3 regions of the Pseudoalteromonas sp. MMG006 genome follow, and region 1 is predicted to be linked to each of the others. Evidence: predicted binding sites of a transcription regulator. Region 1 holds the regulator's gene; each other region holds the start of a gene.
What was found. The regulator sigma-54, encoded in region 1, starts transcription at its own class of promoters, with help from an activator protein. The targets are predictions, from matches to a motif close to GTTGGCACGNNNNTNGNNT.
Positions count from the first base shown of each region.

Region 2: the regulator sigma-54 is predicted to act here: its motif matches at 1,520-1,538, upstream of J8L73_RS02965 (CsbD family protein).
Region 3: the regulator sigma-54 is predicted to act here: its motif matches at 1,565-1,583, upstream of J8L73_RS05370 (BON domain-containing protein).

Region 1 covers NZ_JAGJEJ010000003.1:23,101-26,284, forward strand. The annotation lists gene lptA (lipopolysaccharide transport periplasmic protein LptA) at 1-231, shown strand, start outside; gene lptB (LPS export ABC transporter ATP-binding protein) at 228-953, shown strand; gene J8L73_RS04265 (RNA polymerase factor sigma-54) at 1,023-2,522, shown strand; gene hpf (ribosome hibernation promoting factor) at 2,549-2,836, shown strand; gene ptsN (PTS IIA-like nitrogen regulatory protein PtsN) at 2,841-3,184, shown strand, end outside.
Region 2 covers NZ_JAGJEJ010000002.1:102,307-105,490, reverse strand. The annotation lists gene hrpB (ATP-dependent helicase HrpB) at 1-1,308, opposite strand, end outside; gene J8L73_RS02965 (CsbD family protein) at 1,582-1,779, shown strand; gene J8L73_RS02960 (molybdopterin cofactor-binding domain-containing protein) at 1,846-3,184, opposite strand, start outside.
Region 3 covers NZ_JAGJEJ010000003.1:253,613-256,796, forward strand. The annotation lists gene J8L73_RS05355 (outer membrane beta-barrel protein) at 1-172, opposite strand, end outside; tRNA gene J8L73_RS05360 (tRNA-Ile) at 420-496, opposite strand; gene J8L73_RS05365 (YqaE/Pmp3 family membrane protein) at 743-901, opposite strand; gene J8L73_RS05370 (BON domain-containing protein) at 966-1,529, opposite strand; gene J8L73_RS05375 (LiaF domain-containing protein) at 1,847-2,509, shown strand; gene J8L73_RS05380 (VOC family protein) at 2,550-2,966, opposite strand.

The sequences.
Region 1 (3,184 bases):
ATGAGCGCCAGTGCAAACGAGGTGCGTTACGATGTAGCAAAACGATTTTTAACGCTTGTTGGTGATGCTGAAGTTGCGCAAGCAGGTCAAAAAATCAATGCAAAAAGCATTACGTACGACATGCAACAGCAATTAATTAGCGCCGAAAAAGATGAAAACTCAACCGACCGCGTGCACACTATTTTAGTGCCTGTTAAGCCAAAAAAAGAAAGTGATAAAGGTCAGCCATGAGCACATTAAAAGCAGAGCTATTAGCAAAAAGCTATAAAGGTCGCGAAGTTGTAAAAAACGTTGGCCTTGAAGTCAAAGCCGGCAGTATTGTAGGGTTACTCGGACCAAATGGTGCAGGCAAAACGACTACTTTTTATATGATAGTAGGCCTTGTACCAAGCGATAAAGGCAAAATTTCTATCGATGAGAACGATATTACTCTTTTACCCATGCATAGTCGTGCTAGATTAGGCATAGGTTACTTGCCACAAGAATCGTCAATTTTTAGAAAGCTTAGCGTTTATCAAAACCTAATGGCTATTTTAGAAACGCGTAAAGAGCTTAATAAAAAAGCGAGAGAAGATACGCTTAACAACTTGTTAGATGAATTTAGTATCCAACATATTCGAGACAGCCAAGGTATGGCTTTATCGGGTGGTGAGCGCCGTCGTGTAGAAATAGCGCGCGCATTAGCCGCTAATCCTAAATTTATTTTATTGGATGAGCCTTTTGCAGGTGTTGACCCTATATCGGTATTAGATATAAAGAAAATAATAGAACACCTTAAAAATCGCGGCATTGGTGTATTAATTACCGACCATAATGTAAGAGAAACCCTTGATGTTTGTGAAAAAGCCTACATTGTTTCTCATGGAGAGTTAATTGCTTCTGGTACACCAGAGCACGTATTAAACGATAAAACGGTACGCGATGTTTATTTAGGCGAGCAATTTAGGCTGTAACATTTACGCCATGTCTTTAAGCATCTGCTAGTATTAATTATAACAACATAAAAGGATTGTTAGAGATACATGAGGCAATCATTACAGCTGCGCATGGGCCAGCAACTTACAATGACTCCACAGCTGCAACAAGCAATTCGTTTGCTGCAACTCAGTACATTGGATCTCCAGCAAGAAATACAAGAAGCGCTTGATAGTAATCCGCTTCTCGAAGTAGATGAACAAGATTACACGGAAGAATCGGCTGGTAAAAACGAGCAAAAAGCAGATAACGACGAAGTAACCGTAAGCGCTAGTGCTGACGAAAAACCGAGCGAGTACGAGCAAGATAGTGGTGAAGCACTTACTAAAGATACAGTAAGTGACGAAATGGCTATGGATGTAAGCTGGGATGAGTACATGAGCGCAGCACCTGCTTCATCATCAGGCCCAATGCCAGAAGATGAATCTATTTACCAAGGTGCTTCAACCGAAACACTTCACGAATACCTAATGTGGCAATTACAGCTCACGCCATTTAGTCCCACGGATGAAGCTATCGCAATAGCGATAGTTGAAGCCGTAGATGACTCTGGTATTTTAACACTTAGTTGTGAAGAAATTTTAGAAAGCTTTAATCAAGAGAATGACGACGAAGGTGAAGTTGAACTTGATGAAATAGAGGCCGTTTTAAAACGTATTCAGTTATTTGATCCTGTGGGTATAGCAGCTCGTAGCTTACAAGAGTGTTTGTGTATTCAGCTAAATCAGTTTGATAAAGATGCGCCTTTTATCAATGAAACAAAGATGATTTTAACCGAGCATATTGATCTATTAGCAGCTCGCGACTATCGTACATTAATGAAGAAAACTAAGCTCAAAGAAGACGAGCTTAAAGAAGTAATGACGTTAATACACACTCTAAACCCTAAACCCGCAGATACTATAGTAAGGGAAGAGTCAGAGTATGTAATTCCCGATGTGTCGGTGAAAAAAATAAAAGGCCGCTGGGTCGTTGAGCTAAACCCAGATAGCATGCCTAAAATACGTGTTAATAGCCAATATGCAGCTATGTCGCGTACAGTTAAATCTAGTGGTGATAGTCAATTTATTCGCTCTCATTTACAAGAAGCTAAATGGTTTATAAAAAGCCTAGAGAGCAGAAACGACACATTGCTTAAAGTAACTAATTGTATTGTTAAGCAGCAACAGGGCTTTTTTGAGCATGGTCCAGAGGCCATGAAGCCTATGGTTTTAAACGATGTTGCTGAAATGGTAGAAATGCACGAATCGACTATTTCGCGCGTAACTACTCAAAAGTACATGCACACGCCACGTGGTATATTTGAGCTTAAATACTTTTTCTCAAGCCATGTAAGCACCGAAAATGGCGGTGAGTGTTCGTCTACAGCAATACGTGCTTTGATAAAAAAATTGATTGCCGCAGAAAACTCAGCAAAACCATTGAGTGATAGTAAAATTGCGGATATATTGGCTGAGCAAGGAATTAAAGTAGCTAGACGCACAATCGCAAAATACCGCGAATCTCTGGCTATTCCACCGTCTAATCAACGAAAGAGTTTGATATAAGACGCAAAACAAAGAGGAAAACGCTTATGCAACTAAACTTAACTGGTCGTCATGTAGATGTTACTGATTCATTGAGAGACTACGTAAATAATAAATTTGCAAAGCTAGAAAGGCATTCTGATCATATAAACAATGTTCATGTCATTCTCGATGTAGAAAAACTCAACCAAAAAGCTGAAGCTACTATCCATGTAAGTGGTGCAGAATTATTTGCATCTACTGAACATCAAGATATGTATGCTGCCATTGACTCGTTGATTGATAAGCTCGATCGTCAAGTTATTAAACACAAAGAGAAGCTTGCTCGACACTAATATGATGAAATTAAGCTCACTTATATGCCAGGACTGCAGCAAAGCTGCGGTCCTTTTTAATAGCAAAAAAAGAATTTTAGAGTTTATTAGTGAGCTTGCTCATGAAAAGCTTCCTTACCTTTCCCAACAAGATATCTTATCTGCTTTAATGAATAGAGAGAAACTTGGCAGCACGGGGATAGGCCGTGGTATAGCAATCCCTCATGGAAGAATGAGTGGTGCAGAAGAGCCATTAGCATTAGTACTTGTAAGTGAAAAAGCAATAAATTTTGACGCGATTGATAACCGCCCAGTTGATATATTTGTTGCACTCATCGTACCAGATGGCGATAACCAGCAGCACCTAAA
Region 2 (3,184 bases), on a different contig from region 1:
TGCTAAGCAATAAATACCAGGGAGTTCTGTCTCAAGCGCCTGCGCTTTTAAAAGCATATGCGCTAAGCGAATATCCGCCCCAAAACCCAGCATGTTACTGCCTAACTTTGTTAGTTTGCCTTTGCCATCGATGGCTTCAAGCATAGTTAGTAAGCTCATTGCTTGTGTGCATTGCTGAGCCGTTGGCTTATCAAGCAAGGTGAGTTCGCTAATATTTGCACCCCACTGTTTTGCTTCAAGCATAAGTTGGCTTATGTCCGAGGTGAGTATTTCGGGGTTATCGTGGCTATTGCGTCGCTCAAAGGTTTGTTTTGAACCAAGCCTGTACACCACACCTTGATCTATTCGCCCTGCTCGCCCTGCACGCTGCACGGCAGAGGAGCGCGATATACTTTGTGTTGTAAGCTCCGTTACACCTGTTTTTAAGTTATAACTGGCCGCGCGGCGTTTACCGCTATCAATAACAATACGTATGCCTTCAATAGTTAAGCTGGTTTCAGCTACATTGGTGGTAAGCACAACTTTGCGCATACCCTCAGGCGCAGGGGCAATCGCCGCCTGCTGATTGGCTTTATCTTGCTCGCCAAATAACGTGGCAACTAGGCAATTACTTGGCAAATCATTAAGGGCCTGTTGTACGCGTGATATTTCAAATTGCCCAGGCAAGAACACCAGCGCACTGCCGCTTTGCTCGTTTAGTGCTTGTTTTATTAAAGAGGGAATAGCATCAAGCCAACGGCTTTCATCTTTTATGGGTATGTATACTTCGTCTATGGGGTAACTGCGCCCACTTGATTGAATAACTGGGCAGTCAAAAAATTGTGTATAGCGCTCGGTATCAAGGGTCGCCGACATAAGCAGTATAGTTAAATCGTCACGCAGTGCACTTTGGGTCTCTAAAGCAAAGGCCAGTGAGGTATCGGCTGCAATTGAGCGTTCGTGAAACTCATCAAATATCAGTAAGTCTATATCGCTAAGTTCAGGATCGTTTTGTAGCATGCGTGTAAGCATGCCCTCAGTCACTATTTCAAGGCGCGTATTACTACTTACTTTGCTCTCACCTCGTACTCGCAGGCCAACACTTTGCCCCACATTCTCGTTTTGGCACTTTGCTAAATAACTGGCAATATTACGCGCTGCTAAGCGACGCGGCTCTAGCATTACAATACGTTTAAAACGCCCGTCGCGCATAAGCTGCAGCGGTAACCATGTTGATTTACCTGCACCAGGTGGTGCTTGTAATAACGTTATAGGGTTAGTTTGTAATGTAGTTAGAAGTTGTTGATATATGTTTTGAACCGGCAGCACTGCTATTTACCCAAAATTGCTTTGTATGCATTGTAACAAAAACCAAAAATAAACGCGCCGCTAAAGCTGAGTGGTTATAAAAAGCATCATAATCAGAAATAATTACAAACCGCTCTGTACATTTTTTAAGGATGTACTTATTGAAATATAGATAACGCCCCTCTTAAAAATATAAGCTGCTGACTATAAACATAAAATAAAAGTTTGACTGGTTGGAACGCGCCTTGCTCCTTTTATAGTGAACGTTAAATAAATCTAAGTAAGGAGATACTTATGAACAGCGATCGTATGAAAGGTAATTGGAACGAACTTAAAGGTAAGGCGCAACAAAAATGGGGCGATCTTACTGACGACGATTTAGACAAAATTGAAGGTAGCCGTAAGGAGCTAGTGGGTAAAATCCAGCAGCAGTACGGTAAATCTAAAGAAGAAGCAGAGCGTGAAGTAGATGAGTTTGAAAAAACTCACTAATCGCTAACTTCTAAAAAAACCGCCATTGGCGGTTTTTTTTGTTTAACGGCTAAAAAAGGACGTTATTTACGCTTTTAATTGGTTACCTATAGGCAATTGCCTAATACGTTTACCACAAGCGGCAAAAATAGCGTTACACAATGCAGGGGCGTAAACCGGTGTTGCGGGCTCGCCAACGCCTGCTGGTGGCGCATCGCTTTGTATTATTTCGACTTCTACCTCTAGTGGTGAATCGCTCATACGCGGTACGCGGTAATCATGAAAGTTACTTTGCTGCACGCGACCTTTGTCAAAAGTAATACCATCGCTGATTGCTGTTGTAATACCGTAAATAGAACCACCTTGCGTTTGATTTTTAACGGTATCGGTGTTTACAACCGTACCTGCATCAATGGCAACCCACGATTTAATTACGTTTAAATCGCCAGCATCCGACACTTCTACTTCAACTACCGTTGCCACATACGTTAAAAAGCTGCGGTGCGCTGCAATACCTAAACCCCGACCTTTTGGAAGTTTTCGGCCCCATTTGCTTATATCAGCTACTTTTTCAATAACATGACGTAACTTACCAATATCTAATGGGTAAACATCTTTATCGCCGCCATAGTTATCGTACGTCGCATTTTGCTCAGTTACATCCAATATGCGATCAGGGCCTATGGTTTCGAGTAAATAATCTTTTTGGTCGCGCCCTGCTTTGTGCGCCGCTTCAGCAATAAATGACTGAATAGCAAAAGCATGGAAAATATTTGATACCGAGCGCATCCAACCTACTCTAGTTTTAGCGGGTGCTTCGCCATTTTCTAGCTTTAAATTAGGTGAGTTTATAGGGTTATCAGTAAAGCCTAAGCGCAGCTCAAAGCCTGCTGGCGACGTTGCCCCTTCTTGAAACGTAGATACAATTGGCGAAAACGCCGTACGATGTAAATAAGCTTCTATGTTACCTTTTTCATCTAATGACGCTTCAATATGTTGAGCCGATACTGCATGGTAAAAGCTATGTTGAATATCATCCTCTCGCGTCCATTGTACGCGTATGGGTTTACCCACTTTCATTGAAATGTAAGCAGCTTCTGCTGAAAAATCAGGTTTTGATTTACGCCCAAAACCGCCACCTAACATGGTGACATGCACGTTAATTTGGCTCTCTTGCATACCAAGTAATGCGGCTACGGTTTTCATATCGGCTTGTGGGTTTTGCGTTGCAGCCCAAATATCTACACTGTCTTTATTGTACATTGCCGTGGCGCAAGGTGGCTCCATAGGTGCTTGGGCTAAGTGCGGCGCATAGTAATCGGCTACAAGTTTATTACTCGATTTAGCCAATACGCTAGTGGTATCGCCTATTTCGCGCACATGCGCTTGCGGCTCATTCACTGTTTGCAATAACGACTTTTTAAAG
Region 3 (3,184 bases), 230 kb from region 1:
TTTCGCCTAAAAGCGTGCTACCATCAAAAGTCCAACCATCGGCATCATCGCCATCAATATCACCGTCAAGGTAACCTGCAGAAACATAATTAAAGTTTGGAGATTCTGCCAGTGCAGCGGGGCTCGCAACAACAGCAGTAAAAAGTAAGATTGCAATTTTATTTGTTTTCATAGTACTTCCTTATAAATTTTTTTTAACAACCTAAATTGTACCCAGGAAAGTACACAACTATCTTCTTGATTGCAAATATAAAATAAGAGGATAAATCTAAAATTACAGTTCTAGCTTGCTTCCAAAAAATGCTAAATGATTAGTTATTTGAAAAGGTAGTAATTAAGTAGTTATAAAACTATGAATCATTGAATGAAGTGTTAGTGCTATAGGATATTGAGAAATTTACTTGAAAGATTTTGATAAGTGGTGGCCCCTCCCAGACTCGAACTGGGGACCTAACGATTATGAGTCGTGTGCTCTAACCAACTGAGCTAAGGGGCCAACTTTATATAACTGCATGGCAGTTAATTTTTGAAGCGTTTAGCCACTAAGCGACTAAAGCGGGTTGCAGTATAAAAACTTTTTAAGGGCTTGTCACTAGCAAAAACCTTTATTTTAACAATCAATAAGCTAACTGCTTAAATAGTAATCTTTTCAGTGGGAAATAATATAAAAATGTGGGGATTTATAGTACGGAAGACATGTAAGCCGTCTAACAGGTCGGCTTACATTACATAAAGTGCGGCATTACTTTTTGGCAATTATATAAATTGCATGTATTAAGCCTGGGAAGTAACCCAGTAGTGTTAGTAAAATATTTAGCCAAAAGTGCATACCTAAACCAACTTGTAAAAACACGCCCAGTGGTGGCAATAAAATCGACAAAATAATACGAATGATATCCATGATGTAACTCCTTTAAAATGACAAAGCAAAAAGCCCAGCAGCGCTGGGCTTTTAGTATAGTGTATTATTCAGCAACGATAGTTAATTCATCAACTACGTCACGAACATCTTCAGCGTTTTTAGCAATTTTTACAGCTAACTGCTTTTCAGCTTCAGATTCAACTGAACCTTTTAGCTTCACTACACCGTTGTCGGTATCAACATCGATATCTGTACCGTCAACCTCTGAATCGAATAAGAAGCGCGTAGTAATTACCGTGGTAATTTTAGCGTCTGTTAAATCGTTGTCATCAGTGTCCATATCGGTATCTGTAGTTTTTGCGTCCATATCTTTAACAACAGTTAAGTTATTATCTACGTCCGTTACGCCATCTAGGCTAATTACAAGTTCTTCAGCTAACTCTTTATCTAAGTCGCTGTTTACTTTACCTGTAAGTACTACCTTGCCATTTTTTACATCAGTGTTAATGTCAAAGTTGTTTAGATTAGTGTTCATCAGAAGCACTGTTTCTGCCTTACCATCAATCCAAGCATCTTTACTTTCGTTTTCCCAGCTGCTTGCTTGCGCACCCATTGCTGTAGTACCAAGAACTAACGCTGCAATCATAGACTTATTGAATGTTTTCATAATCTTTCTCCTTTTGATTAAAGACGAATTTATTAATGCGAGCTTTAGGCCAACTTTATTTATGTATAAAATTCAATTGGTTGAGGTTTAATTCGTATTTTTAGTCTCTGGGCCTCAAGTAAAGTTTTACAGGCTTATCGGTAAAACTTTCTCAAGTAGTGAAAATAACTAGATAATTGCAATTTTGGTTAATCTATCGTTAATATAAACAACGCTTAAACATCGCTATAAAATAAACCACTGATATTTAAGTATTTTTAAATTGGTACGTTGATTGCTTTTCTATTGGTACTAACTAAATAAAAGGATTGCTCCTAATGTCTGTAAAAATTGAAGACCGCCCAATAGAACACGTTCGTGAACAAGTGATTGATCAGCTAATTTATAATTACAGCCATGGGGTTATTTCTGTAGAGGCATTTGAACGACGTTTAGATGAAGCGATGGATGCGAGCTCAAACGAAGCATTAATGAACTTAGTGGAAGATTTAACACTTAACACCGATAACCAATATAAAGCACACAAACACACGCAGTTTTCTCCAAATTATAGTGCACAACAAAACAGCGATGACGACTTTACCTTGCGCAGCATATTAGGCTCTAATGAGCGAAGTGGCCAATGGGTTGTACCAAAAAACATATATCTACATAACTATATGGGCTCTGTAGTACTTGATTTTACCGATGCTATATTTACACATCAAAACGTAACTATTCACGTTAACTGTATTTTTGGTAGTGATGAAATATACGTGCCGGAGCATGTAAATGTAGTATCTAAAATGTTTTGTACATTAAGCAGCTTTGAAAATAAGTCGGTATCGCTTAATAAGCGCCAAGGCCCAACAATTCACATTGAAGGCAAGGCTATATTGGGTTCGGTAGAAGTAAAAGTTAAACGCACAATTAAAGAAAAATTTATAAGTTTTGCTAATGAACTAAAAGCTCAGCTTGGCGCTGGTAACAACCGCTCATAACACACTATTTTAGCACCGCGCTTTGCGGTGCTAACAATGGTTATAAGTCGTTATTTCGCTCACTGGGTATATCACTTAAATATTCTACAAACTCTATTTCAAAGCCTGCGGGGTCAATATAATACACATTTTTTCTAAATGGATTAGCACTCCCATTTTTACTTATATTAAAGCCCGCTTTTTTTAAACGCGTTACTACTGCATTTATATTGCTAGTAACATAAGCAAAGTGAGCAAAACCAACTTGATGCCCAGACAAGTACCTGTTTTCTCCCTCACCATGGTCGCTTATGGCAATGTAATGGGTTTCATCACCAAAGTGTACCCAACGTCTTGGCTTACCATACCAATCGCCTTTTCCTTCACTCCTAATTGACCAATACGGAAATGCAGCTTGATAAAACTCAAGCATAGAATCGATATCGTTTGCGACTAAGTTTACGTGTTCTAAATACATAATTTTCCTTATTTGTTTAAGTTGAGGTCACGATAAAACCTCAAGCTAACTTTAGGTAAAGCATTATTTAAAATTAATTACGCTTTAAAACACGGGTACTTTTAGCGCTGTATAAAAAACATGCATATTTATTTAGGGTTTATTGTTTACTTTATGTCAAAAGTCGCTAAAATACGCCGGCTGAAATATACAAACGTTCTTTTACAACCCAAAGGTAA